2 regions of the Phytobacter palmae genome follow, and region 1 is predicted to be linked to the other one. Evidence: predicted binding sites of a transcription regulator. Region 1 holds the regulator's gene; the other holds the start of a gene.
What was found. Region 1 encodes Fur, which represses iron uptake genes when iron is present. Its sites were predicted from a motif close to ATAATAATGAGAACNACTATCAA; they were not measured.
Positions count from the first base shown of each region.

Region 2: a site for Fur is predicted at 1,925-1,947, ahead of sodA (superoxide dismutase [Mn]). Genes of this name have one in related genera too.

Region 1 is NZ_JBCIVJ010000001.1:54,733-60,645, forward strand. It holds gene fldA (flavodoxin FldA) at 1-440, shown strand, start outside; gene fur (ferric iron uptake transcriptional regulator) at 730-1,182, shown strand; gene chiQ (ChiQ/YbfN family lipoprotein) at 1,279-1,614, opposite strand; gene chiP (chitoporin ChiP) at 1,632-3,032, opposite strand; gene glnS (glutamine--tRNA ligase) at 3,428-5,095, opposite strand; gene nagE (N-acetylglucosamine-specific PTS transporter subunit IIBC) at 5,274-5,913, opposite strand, start outside.
Region 2 is NZ_JBCIVJ010000016.1:57,794-63,706, reverse strand. It holds gene kdgT (2-keto-3-deoxygluconate transporter) at 1-974, opposite strand, end outside; gene sodA (superoxide dismutase [Mn]) at 1,231-1,851, opposite strand; gene AAIG39_RS18625 (metallophosphoesterase) at 2,042-2,767, opposite strand; gene rhaR (HTH-type transcriptional activator RhaR) at 2,784-3,653, opposite strand; gene rhaS (HTH-type transcriptional activator RhaS) at 3,733-4,569, opposite strand; gene rhaB (rhamnulokinase) at 4,874-5,913, shown strand, end outside.

The DNA.
Region 1 (5,913 bases):
CCGATGTGCATGACATTGCTAAAAGCAGCAAAGAGGATCTGGAAGGTTACGACATCCTGCTGCTTGGCATCCCGACCTGGTATTATGGTGAAGCACAGTGTGACTGGGATGACTTTTTCCCGACGCTGGAAGATATCGATTTTAACGGCAAACTGGTTGCCCTTTTTGGTTGTGGCGATCAGGAAGACTATGCAGAGTATTTCTGTGATGCATTGGGCACTATCCGTGACATCATTGAACCGCGCGGCGCAACTATCGTAGGCCACTGGCCTACCGAGGGTTACCATTTTGAAGCGTCCAAAGGTCTGGCAGACGATGACCACTTCGTTGGCCTTGCCATTGACGAAGACCGTCAGCCTGAACTGACCGCTGGCCGTGTTGATAAATGGGTGAAACAGATTTCCGAAGAACTTCATCTGAATGACATCATCAATGCCTGATGATGTTTGGCGCAACCTGCTGGTTGCGCCTGATTAATAGATAAAAGCGATGGAAATAATTGCTACAATTTTTTAACTTTTTTCTCCAGCGCTGTACAATGGCCCCTGATTAAAACGGGTATCACAAAGGACTTTGTAGACGCTACCACGTTTTATAAGCTTACTTTACTTGAGGACTTGCAGTTTTCATTCAGGCATGGCAGTTCTATAATGAGACGCATTATCCCAGGTGCATTCCTTGTAGCTTCCCAACGGGAAGTGAATCGTTTAGCAACAGGACAGATTCCGCATGACTGACAACAATACCGCATTAAAGAAGGCCGGCCTGAAAGTCACGCTTCCTCGGTTAAAAATCCTGGAAGTGCTTCAGGAGCCGGAGAACCATCATGTCAGTGCGGAAGATTTATATAAGCGCCTGATCGACATGGGCGAAGAGATTGGACTGGCGACGGTGTACCGTGTACTTAACCAGTTCGACGATGCCGGGATCGTGACCCGCCATAATTTTGAAGGCGGTAAGTCCGTCTTTGAACTGACCCAGCAGCATCACCACGACCACCTGATTTGCCTGGATTGCGGCAAAGTGATCGAGTTTAGTGATGACTCTATCGAAGCGCGTCAGCGTGAGATTGCGTCAAGGCATGGTATTCGTCTGACTAACCACAGTCTGTATCTGTATGGCCACTGCGCCGAAGGCGACTGCCGTACTGACGAAAACGCGCACGAAGCGGTTGAGAAATAATAATCGACTTCGTTATATAGCCAACCTTCGGGTTGGCTTTTTTATTTCTGCGTTCATAACATCAAAAGGCCCGCCGAAGCGGGCTTTTTCACACGGTTAATTCATCGTGTTATGGCTATGAATCTCCTGCCAGATCTGGTCACAGCGAGTCTTCACCGCCTGCCCGTTTCCGGTATGCGTCGCTTCAAGGCACCGCTGATAATCCAGCGTGCGCACACTCTCTTCCTCCGCAAATTGCTGGTGCGCTTTCTCTTTGCGCAGAACATCCAGTACGCTTCTGCACGCCGCGGTTTTCTCCGGTGATCCTTCCGCCGTATTAATACAGGCGCTGTAAGCCTCTTTTAATCGTACATCTTCCCTCGGCGCCTGAGGCTGTTGCACACAGGCGGCAAGCCCCAGCGTCAGCAGGGCAAGTAATATTGGTTTCATCATCATGGCACTCCCTGTCATTAGAAAATATTCAGCGGCGCAATGACGATAAACTTCACGTCACGTTCGTCCTGGAAGATGTTGTTATACCCGCCACCCCAGCTCGGGATACTGGAATGGTTATCATATTGGGTGAAGTGCAGCTTGAACAACGTGCCTTTTGCCATCCCTTCCTGCACGGTGTAAAGCAGGTCGAGACTGTACGCTGACTCTTTAATGGTGTTGCCCGCATCGTAGTATTTATCGCCAGAGGAGACATTGGACGGTTTGGCATCCCAGCCATACACATACGATGCACCAACCGCCCAACCAGGCATATTCCAGCCTTTCAGGTCATACATGGCACCGACAAAGACGGATTTCTCGTTATGGGCGTTGAAGTCAGAACGGTTGTCCCACCAGATATCCAGACGACCATTAGAAGAGCCATACAGTGGCGTCATACGTGAATTGAAATAGCCCTGGCGACCATCAGCCCTGACCCAGGTACCCTCAAGGCGTAAATCCACCGGACCGACCGTATAACCAAAGGTGAGCGCCTGTAGCCATGCGGTGCCGTCGTAAGTATCGTTAATGGTGTTGTTATCAGCCTTGTCGCGCGAGCCATAAAATTGATAACTGGTGGAGAGTGGGTTCCCTGCGACGTCAAACTTATAGCTGGCTTTAGCAAAATATTGATCAACGTAGCCCTGCGCCTGACCAAACGCGGCTTCGAGGAGCAGGTCGTTTTTGAAGTCGTACGATGCGCCCAGCGAGTGGACGTAATCAATTTTACTTATGCCATCGTTCTGGTAGAAATTATCCGTTTCGTTATACCACGGCGCTTTGTATTCATTGGCCCACATGTACGAGAAGCTCAGCGCGCCGGAATCACCGTAATCCAGTTTTGCACCAGCTTCTGCCCCCTGATAGGTGCCCGGCATAAAGCTCCAGTTTGAAGCCAGTAGCGTTTGCCCGGTCGGCTGGATATAACCTGCCCTCGCCCATACAGGACCATATTTGAATTTCGCGGCAGCTGTATAGAGGCTCGCGCCGCTGCGATCGCCTGTCCAGTCTTCGTCATAGACTTTGTGGCGATTAGAAAATGCGATTTCATTCGGATGCGCGCTTTCTGAAGATTCAGACATCTCAATCGCCGCGAAGACCGCAACATCCATACCGAACATATCAGCAGCATAACCAGACTGGAAATCGAGGTTCGTATTCCACGTGGAGTGCGACAGGTTGGTTTTGTATTTATCCCCATCGGTGACATCTTTACGGTCACGCTGGCGCTGCCAGTAGTAAATCCCACCGGTGAGCGTAGCGTCGTCGACAAAGCCAGTGGCGCTGGCGGAGGGAGCAAAAGTTAAACCTGGTAATGCGGTGGCGCAGGCAATAGCCAACGCTAACGCCTTACGTTTAGCGTTAAACGCGTTCATGAGAGTTCCTCTTTGACGAAAACATAAAAAGTGCTGCGCAAATGCAAACAGCAACAAAGAAAAAAATTTAAATATTACTGACAGTTATAGAAAATATTCCTATAACTGTCGTTTGTAAGCATATTTTTCGCGCCGCGAATTATCAAGTCTTTACATGAGGGAATTATGGGGATTATGACGAACCACACAGATTTGTTGTTTGTGGGTTGGCGGCTTGCATAGCATGCCTTCCCGGAGAAACTTAACTAAAATTATCAAGAAATAGCTGAAAAGATAATTGAATAAAATTAAAACGAAATTTTAGAAAGGTAAAAGACTGGCAAAGACTTATTTCTAATCGAGAAATAAAAAACGCTGCACGAGGCAGCGTTTTTTTACACGTAAGTCAGACGGGATTACTCGCCGATTTTAGCCCAGGTATCGCGAAGACCTACAGTGCGGTTGAATACCAGTTTATCCGCAGTAGCATGGCGGCTGTCGAGACAGAAGTAGCCTTCACGCTCAAACTGGTACGCTTTCCCCACCTCAGCAGCCTTGAGACTCGGCTCAGCGAAGCCCTGCTTAATGACCAGCGATTCTGGGTTCATTACGCTCAGGAAGTCTTCTGCTGCACCCGGGTTTGGCACGCTGAACAGGCGGTCGTAAAGGCGAATTTCAACCGGCAACGCATGAGACGCGCTTACCCAGTGAATAACGCCTTTCACTTTACGGCCATCTGCCGGGTCTTTGCTCAGCGTATCGGCATCAAAGGTACAGAAAATAGTGGTGATATTACCTTCCGCATCTTTCTCTACACGCTCAGCTTTAATCACATATGCGTTACGCAGACGAACTTCTTTACCCAGTACCAGACGTTTGTACTGCTTGTTAGCTTCTTCACGGAAATCTGCACGATCGATCCAAATTTCACCGCTAAATGGAACATCACGACTGCCCATTTCCGGTTTGTTAGGATGATTCGGCATCGAAACCAGCTCACTGGCCCCCTGAGGATAGTTTTCGATAACCAGCCTGACCGGATCAATAACCGCCATAGCGCGCGGCGCGTTTTCATTCAGATCTTCACGGATGCACGATTCCAGCGAAGCCATCTCAATGGTGTTGTCCTGTTTGGTGATACCAATACGTTTGCAGAACTCACGGATGGATGCGGAAGTGTAACCACGACGACGCAGACCCGAAATAGTCGGCATACGCGGGTCATCCCAGCCTTCAACGTGCTTGTCGGTCACCAGCAGGTTCAGCTTACGCTTGGACATGACGGTGTATTCCAGGTTCAGACGGGAGAATTCGTACTGACGCGGGTGAACCGGAATAGTGATGTTGTCCAGCACCCAGTCATACAGACGACGGTTGTCCTGGAATTCCAGCGTACAAAGCGAGTGGGTGATCCCCTCCAGCGCGTCGCTGATGCAATGGGTAAAGTCATACATCGGGTAGATGCACCACTTGTTGCCTGTCTGATGATGTTCAGCAAATTTAATGCGATAGAGCACCGGATCGCGCATCACGATAAACGGCGAGGCCATATCTATCTTCGCACGCAGACACGCCTTACCTTCTTCGAAGCCACCCGCTCGCATTTTTTCAAACAGTGCGAGGTTCTCTTCAACCGTACGATCGCGGTACGGACTGTTTTTACCCGGGGCCGTCAGCGTGCCGCGATATTCACGGATTTCGTCAGCGGACAGTTCGTCAACGTAGGCCAGACCTTTGCTGATTAACTCAACGGCATAGTTGTGCAACTGATCAAAATAATCAGAGGAATAGCGCACATCGCCTGACCAGTTGAAACCTAACCACTGCACGTCGTTTTTGATGGACTCAACGTATTCAATATCTTCTTTTACCGGGTTGGTATCATCAAAACGCAGGTTGCACTTCCCCTGGTAATCTTGCGCGATACCAAAGTTCAGGCAGATGGATTTCGCATGACCGATATGCAAATAACCATTCGGCTCAGGCGGAAAACGGGTGCAAACAGTAGAGTGCTTTCCAGTAGCCAGATCTTCATCAATGATCTGACGAATAAAGTTAGTCGGGCGGGCTTCTGCCTCACTCATCGTAGATTCCTCAAGGCGTAAACAACATATAACGGCACATGATCTTATAAGCGGCCCTCAGAGACAACCTTTAGTTACGGAAATTAGATACAAAACGGAATACTTTAATTCATGCAAAAAAAAGCGGCAGAGGAAGTTCCCCTGCCGCTTATAGCCATTTCTGCTTCAGATTACATCATTAGCCTTTGATGTCGTACAGAGGCGTTTGCCCTGCGACAACGGAACCTTGTGCTTTAATAATCAGACCAGAGAAATCATCGATATTGCTGCACACCACCGGACTAATCATTGAACGAGCAGTCGCGTTCAGGTATTCCAGATCCATTTCCAGGATTGGCTGACCTGCCACAACGGTTGCTCCCTCATCGACCAGACGCGTGAAGCCCTGACCACCCAGTGCAACGGTGTCGATCCCCATATGGACAACGATCTCAGCGCCTTTTTCAGTTTCAAGGCAGAAGGCGTGGTTGGTATTGAAAATTTTCACAATGGTGCCCGCTGCCGGAGCAACAACCGTTTTTTCTGTCGGTTTTATCGCTACACCATCGCCAACGGCTTTGCTGGCAAACGCTTCATCCGGTACTTCATCCAGAGAAACTACCTGCCCGGTCACCGGAGAGACCAGCTCAGCAATCACCGCAGCGCTGACATTCGGCACTGCCTGCGGCTTAACTGTGCTGGCGGCTGCCGGAGCCGGAGTCGCAGCACCTGCCGCCGGAACATCGCCCGCCGTTTTCATGGCATTAGCAATTTTTTCTGCTGCAAAACCAACAATGACTTGCACACCGGTTTTATTCAAACGAATAACCCCGCTTGCA
Region 2 (5,913 bases), on a different contig from region 1:
GCACCGCGCAAATCTGCGACCGCCGCATTTCCTTTGACTTTTCGTGACCAGAGAGAGGTCAGAATCGGCACCAGAATAGAAGTCACAATTACCGATGTAGCCACCATAGCGGTTGCGGCGGGTGCCATTGCCTTAAACTCCGGCACCATCTCGGCAATCAGTACCGGTGTTGCCACCGCCGCACCGGCGGAACTTGAGGCTGCAAGCCCGGCGGTACCGTCCCCACCACCCAGCACTTTATCAGCAATAATTAACGGAATGCCGGTAATCACAATCACCGCCAGCCCCAGCAGGATACCGGGCAAGCCGGTCTGTGCGATAACGCTCAGGTCGATAGTATTCCCCAGCGCAAAGGCAAAAAACGGAATCAGCGTCTGCACCGCTCGGGTGAAGAATTCCCGTAGCTCCGGATCGAGGTTGCCCAGCGCAAAGCCAATCAGGAACGGCAGTACCGCGCCGACAAATACGTGCGGCTCAAAAGAGGCGATACCCGCTGTCCCCAGAATCACCATCGTCATCAACGGGCCAGACTCAAGCGACATCAATACAAACGCCCCGGCCTCTTCTTTGGTGCCATATTGCTGCATGATGGAGGCATAAAGGCCGCCGTTAGTCATGTCCATAGAGGCCACCAGCGCCAGTGTCGACAGCCCGGCAAAGAAACCGGCTTCCACACCGTGAGCCGGAATCAATCGTGATGCTACCGCCGCAACCACCCAGGCCACCGCGATTTTGGTCACCACCAGCGTGCCCGATTTCCGCAATACCGTCCCGGTCGCGCTGAGCTTAATCGATGCGCCCATGCAGAAAAACCATACCGCCAGAATCGGCACAGTACCGGTGATCATGCCATTGGTGAAAGAACCAAAGTATTTTCCGGCCCCTGGTGAAAACGTATGGCACAGCGCCCCAAGAAAAAGAGGAACCAACATCATCCCACCGGGAATTTTTTCTATTGCACGTTTGATTTGCATTTCGCCACCTGTAAAAACAGTGAGTCTGGTGCGCCATCTCGCCCTTTCGTCGGGCGTTTCCAGCGCTGATGGCAAAATGTTAGAACGTCGTCACACTCAGAAAAGTGATCTCCCATACAAAATCAAAACAATATTTCATTTTAATTGGATATATGTTTCTTTTGATTTAACGGCCGATCGGCAACCATAAAAAAACCCCCGCTGACGACGCCAGCAGGGGCTTGATGTACCCGCAAGAACGGGTGATTTAGCGAAATTATTTCTTCGCAGCGAAACGCGCCGCAGCTTCGTCCCAGTTCACTACGTTCCAGAACTCTTTGATGTAATCCGGGCGGCGGTTCTGGAATTTCAGGTAGTACGCGTGTTCCCACACATCCAGACCTACGATTGGGAAGCCAGAGGCGCCAGAAATTGCTTCACCCATCAGCGGGGAATCCTGGTTAGCAGTGGAAACCACAGCCAGTTTGTCGCCTTTCAGCACCAGCCACGCCCAACCAGAACCAAAGCGGGTTGCTGCTGCTTTTTCGAATTCCGCTTTGAAGTTATCAACGGAACCGAAGTCACGCTCGATGGCCGCTTTCAGGTCACCCTGCAGGGTGGTGCCTTTTTTCAGGCCTTTCCAGAAGAAGCTGTGGTTAGCATGACCGCCCGCGTTGTTACGCAGAACGGTTTTTTTATCAGCCGGCAGTTGGTCCAGTTTGGTGATCAGCTCTTCAGCAGACAGACTGGCGAATTCTGGCAGGCTTTCCAGCGCTGCATTCGCATTATTTACATAAGTCTGGTGGTGTTTAGTGTGATGGATTTCCATCGTCTGCTTGTCGAAATGAGGTTCAAGTGCATCGTACGCGTAAGGCAGGGATGGCAGTGTATAGCTCATACTAATCTCCATTATTGTCGGGCGGCAGGTGTGTTAACGCCGCGTAATCAGTTGGTTCATTATAGTTAGTTAAATGATATTGAAAATGTTTATCAATGCCGTAGTTTTAATATGGTTATAACATTCTGTTATGAACCTGAGTCTGCAAGAGAGATAGCGCAGCGACAAACGAAAAAATGATCGCCAAACCCTATACGAAAATGGGGTAGCTGGTTAACAAGCCAGCAGCAAAACGATGGAGCATCAAAGAAGGGGGATCATTGGCGGGTGGCACCGTTTCTCCGCCAAACCAGGCGGGATTCGCCGGACAAACGGAACCGCAAATGTAGGCCGGAACGCCCGCCAGATGGCTGGCAATGGGTCGGTGTACATGCCCTGAGGCGATGGCCAGCGTGCGACCGGCATAATCAGTAAGCAGCGCAGCCAACTCACCGGAACCGCGACACATGATTTTATCCATTGTGGGGATGCCGCTCGGGAACACGTGGTGATGCAGAAAAAGCAGCACGGGCAGCCCATCGTCACCCGCCAGCTGGCGTTCCAGCCACGCCAGATGCGCAATAATACTGCCCGCCGCCTCTCCTTTCAGGGTGGTATCAACGCCGATAAGGCGTAATCCTTTCACTTCGACGGAAAAATGCAGGGCGTCCGGCATCCAGGCCTCACTCTCCCAACAGGCCCGCATCATGGCGTGATTATCGGCATTACCCGGCAGCAGAAAGACCGGGCAATGTTGCCCCTTTAGCAACGACGCAATGGCGGCATACCCGGCGAACCAGTCGTCATCCACCAGATCGCCCGTCACCACCAGGGCGTCAGGTTGAATAAATTCGAGCCATTCCAGCGCGCGAGCAAACCGGGCCAGATTGTCGTTACCCGGCGCGGCGTGAATATCAGTTAGCTGAGCAACAATCATGAAAATGTCCTGTTTGTTATCGCAGAACAGGTCCTTCCTGGGCCGCTTCGTTACGACGCTGTCGCCACTGGCTTGGCGTCATGCCGGTTTCGCGGGTAAAAACGACCGAGAAATAATTACTGTCCTCAAAGCCACAGCGCGTGGATACCTCACCTACCAGCAATTCTGTGTGCTGCAACAGATACTGTGCATGGCAGATACGCAGCTGACGCAGGTAATTATTGATGGTCATGCCGGTTTGTGCGCGAAATTGTTGGCGTAGCGCGCGCTCACTGCACTGCTCCTGATCGCAAAAGCGCTCAAGCATGAAAGTGCGATTCAGGCTACCTGTGAGCGCGGTAATTAACTTATCAAGCAGTGCTTCGCTGCTGGTCGCCGCCAGGTTATCGGCCGCAAAGCGGTGGCGTGTGAGAGTCATCACCAGTTGGGCGAAGAGCACCTCAGCCATGTTATTTGCCAGCGCGTCGGTTTTAATACTCTCTTGCTCCAGTTGGGTGATGACCTGTCTTGCCTGAGTCATGCCGGTACTGCCCAGACGCCAGTGCGGCGTCCACTCTTCACCACTCAACCCTGGTATATGCCCCGCCCAGTCGAGGTTAAGCGTCAGACGGTCCGGGCAATAGATGATATTTTGCAGCACCAGATCGTTGACGGAGGCGTAGGAGTGTTTGTCTTGCGCGCGGATATAAAACAGATCGCCACGGGTAATACGATAGGGACGGTCATTGAGGATATGCAAACCGTTACCGCGCCAGACCAGCACCAGTTCGCAAAACTCATGCGTATGTTCTGCAAATACATTTTGCGGATAGCGGTCCGCCACGGCCACCGCTTGCCCCACCCGGGGGAAAAAATCCGCTTTACGAAGAATTAACTGGCTTCCCACTACATCACCCCGGCCGAAGACAACCGATAACTATTAGCTGATATTTGGTGAAAAATCGGTGATAGCCTTCTCGTTACCACTATTGCAGTTGCACATCTCGCCCCTGGCGAATATCGCGAGGGGACCAGGCGAATTCCCGGCGAAACAGGGTAGAAAAGTGGTTACTGTCGCCGAAACCGCAGCGAAACGCGATATCTGTAACGCTATCATCGCTGTGGCGCAGCATATGACGCGCCTTAATCAGACGCAGACGGTTGAGATAACGCTGCGGCGTCAGGCCGGTATATTGCTTTAATTGACGGTGTAATGTGCGCAGCGACAGGGTGAACTGATCCGCCAGCGACTCCCAACAAACCTCTTCGGCAAAATGATCCTCAAGCCAGGAGATCAACTGATTGAGACGCGCGTCGTTACTCATCGCCCCTTCCGCAAGGCTGCTTTTACGCAGCAGAACCAGTAACTGCATAAACAGGATTTCACGGTTGGCGGTGGTCGCCATGTCCATCCCCTCTCCCACCGCTTCCATCTGGCCGATAATCTCGCGCACCTGTTGCAGTACGCACTGGTTGACGCGCCAGTGAGATGGATAGTGCCCGTCCTGCTCCTGCGGCAGAAGCTCATTCAGCCCCGCCAGAAACTTAAACGCATCCGGCGAACGGTAGAGCACATTGGTCAGGCACAGGTTGTCAGTATGTTCATAAAGGTGTCTGTCGTGATCGCGGACAAAGCAGACGGTTCCTCCACTAATGGTATAGGACTGTCCGTTAAAAACATGGATGCCAGTACCGTGTTCAACAATCACAATTTCATGAAAATCATGATGATGTTCCGGAAACGCAGCCTGAGGCAGACGCGGCTCAATAGCGACAGGCGTTGTGCCAGAAGGAAAGAAATCCACGCTGTGTAATACGGTCATGATTGCCTCACATACCAATGAGAAGTGTTCTCAAAATAGTAATTAAGCACGGCAATCCGCACCTTGAATTTTTGACCGCAAAACGGGTAAAGCCTGTCAGATTTTCAAGAAAGGGTCGGAAAGTTCAGGAATTGTCGCCCCGGTCACACCCCGTAAACCACACGGCTTTATCAGAAACTGTGAACTGTCTCACTTTCATCTTTGCTTTCTTGCCAGCCACCCCCTGGGGGTGTCATTAACAAGAAGGTTACCGCGAGGTCCTTTTTTTAGACTGGGGGCAATAACTCTCATAAGGACCCCCATCATGACATTTCGCCATTGTGTCGCCGTTGATCTAGGTGCCTCCAGCGGGCGTGTAATGCTGGCCTGCTACGCGACCCAACAGCGGACGCTCACGCTGCGTGAAGTGCATCGCTTCGCCAACAACCTGCAAAAAAATAACGGCTACGACTGCTGGGATATCGATACTCTTGAAGACGAAATTCGTCTGGGTCTGGAAAAAGCCTGTGCACAGGGTGTCACCATCGACAGTATCGGTATCGACACCTGGGGCGTGGATTATGTTTTGATCGACAAACAGGGTAAGCGCGTTGGCTTACCTGTCTCCTATCGCGACCATCGCACGGATGGCATCATGGCCACCGCCCTTGAGCAGCCGGGCAAAGCCGATATTTACCGCCGCAGCGGTATTCAGTTTTTACCCTTTAATACCCTCTATCAATTGCGCGCGCTGGCTCAGCAACAACCGGACATTGTGGCTGCTGCCGCCCATGCGCTGCTGATACCCGACTATTTCAGTTTCCGTCTGACCGGCAACCTGAACTGGGAATATACCAACGCCACCACCACGCAACTGGTGAACATCGATAGCGATAACTGGGATACCACGCTACTCGACTGGGCGGGCGTACCCGCCTCGTGGTTCGGTACACCAACCCATCCGGGTAATATTATCGGCCACTGGCAAAGCCCGCAGGGGAAAGCGATTCCGGTAGTTGCCGTCGCCAGCCACGATACCGCCAGTGCGGTGATCGCTTCACCGCTGAAAGACGCCAGCGCCGCCTATCTCTCCTCCGGCACCTGGTCTCTGATGGGCTTTGAAAGCACTACGCCATACACCAGCAGTGATGCGCTGGCTGCCAACATCACCAACGAAGGCGGGGCGGAAGGTCGCTATCGCGTGCTGAAAAATATCATGGGGCTGTGGCTGTTACAGCGCGTTCTCAAAGAGCGCGACATCACCGACCTGCCTGCCCTGATCGCCGGGGCCCGCGCGCTGCCCTCCTGCCGGTTCGTGATCAATCCAAACGACGAGCGTTTTATCAATCCGCAAAACATGGGCGA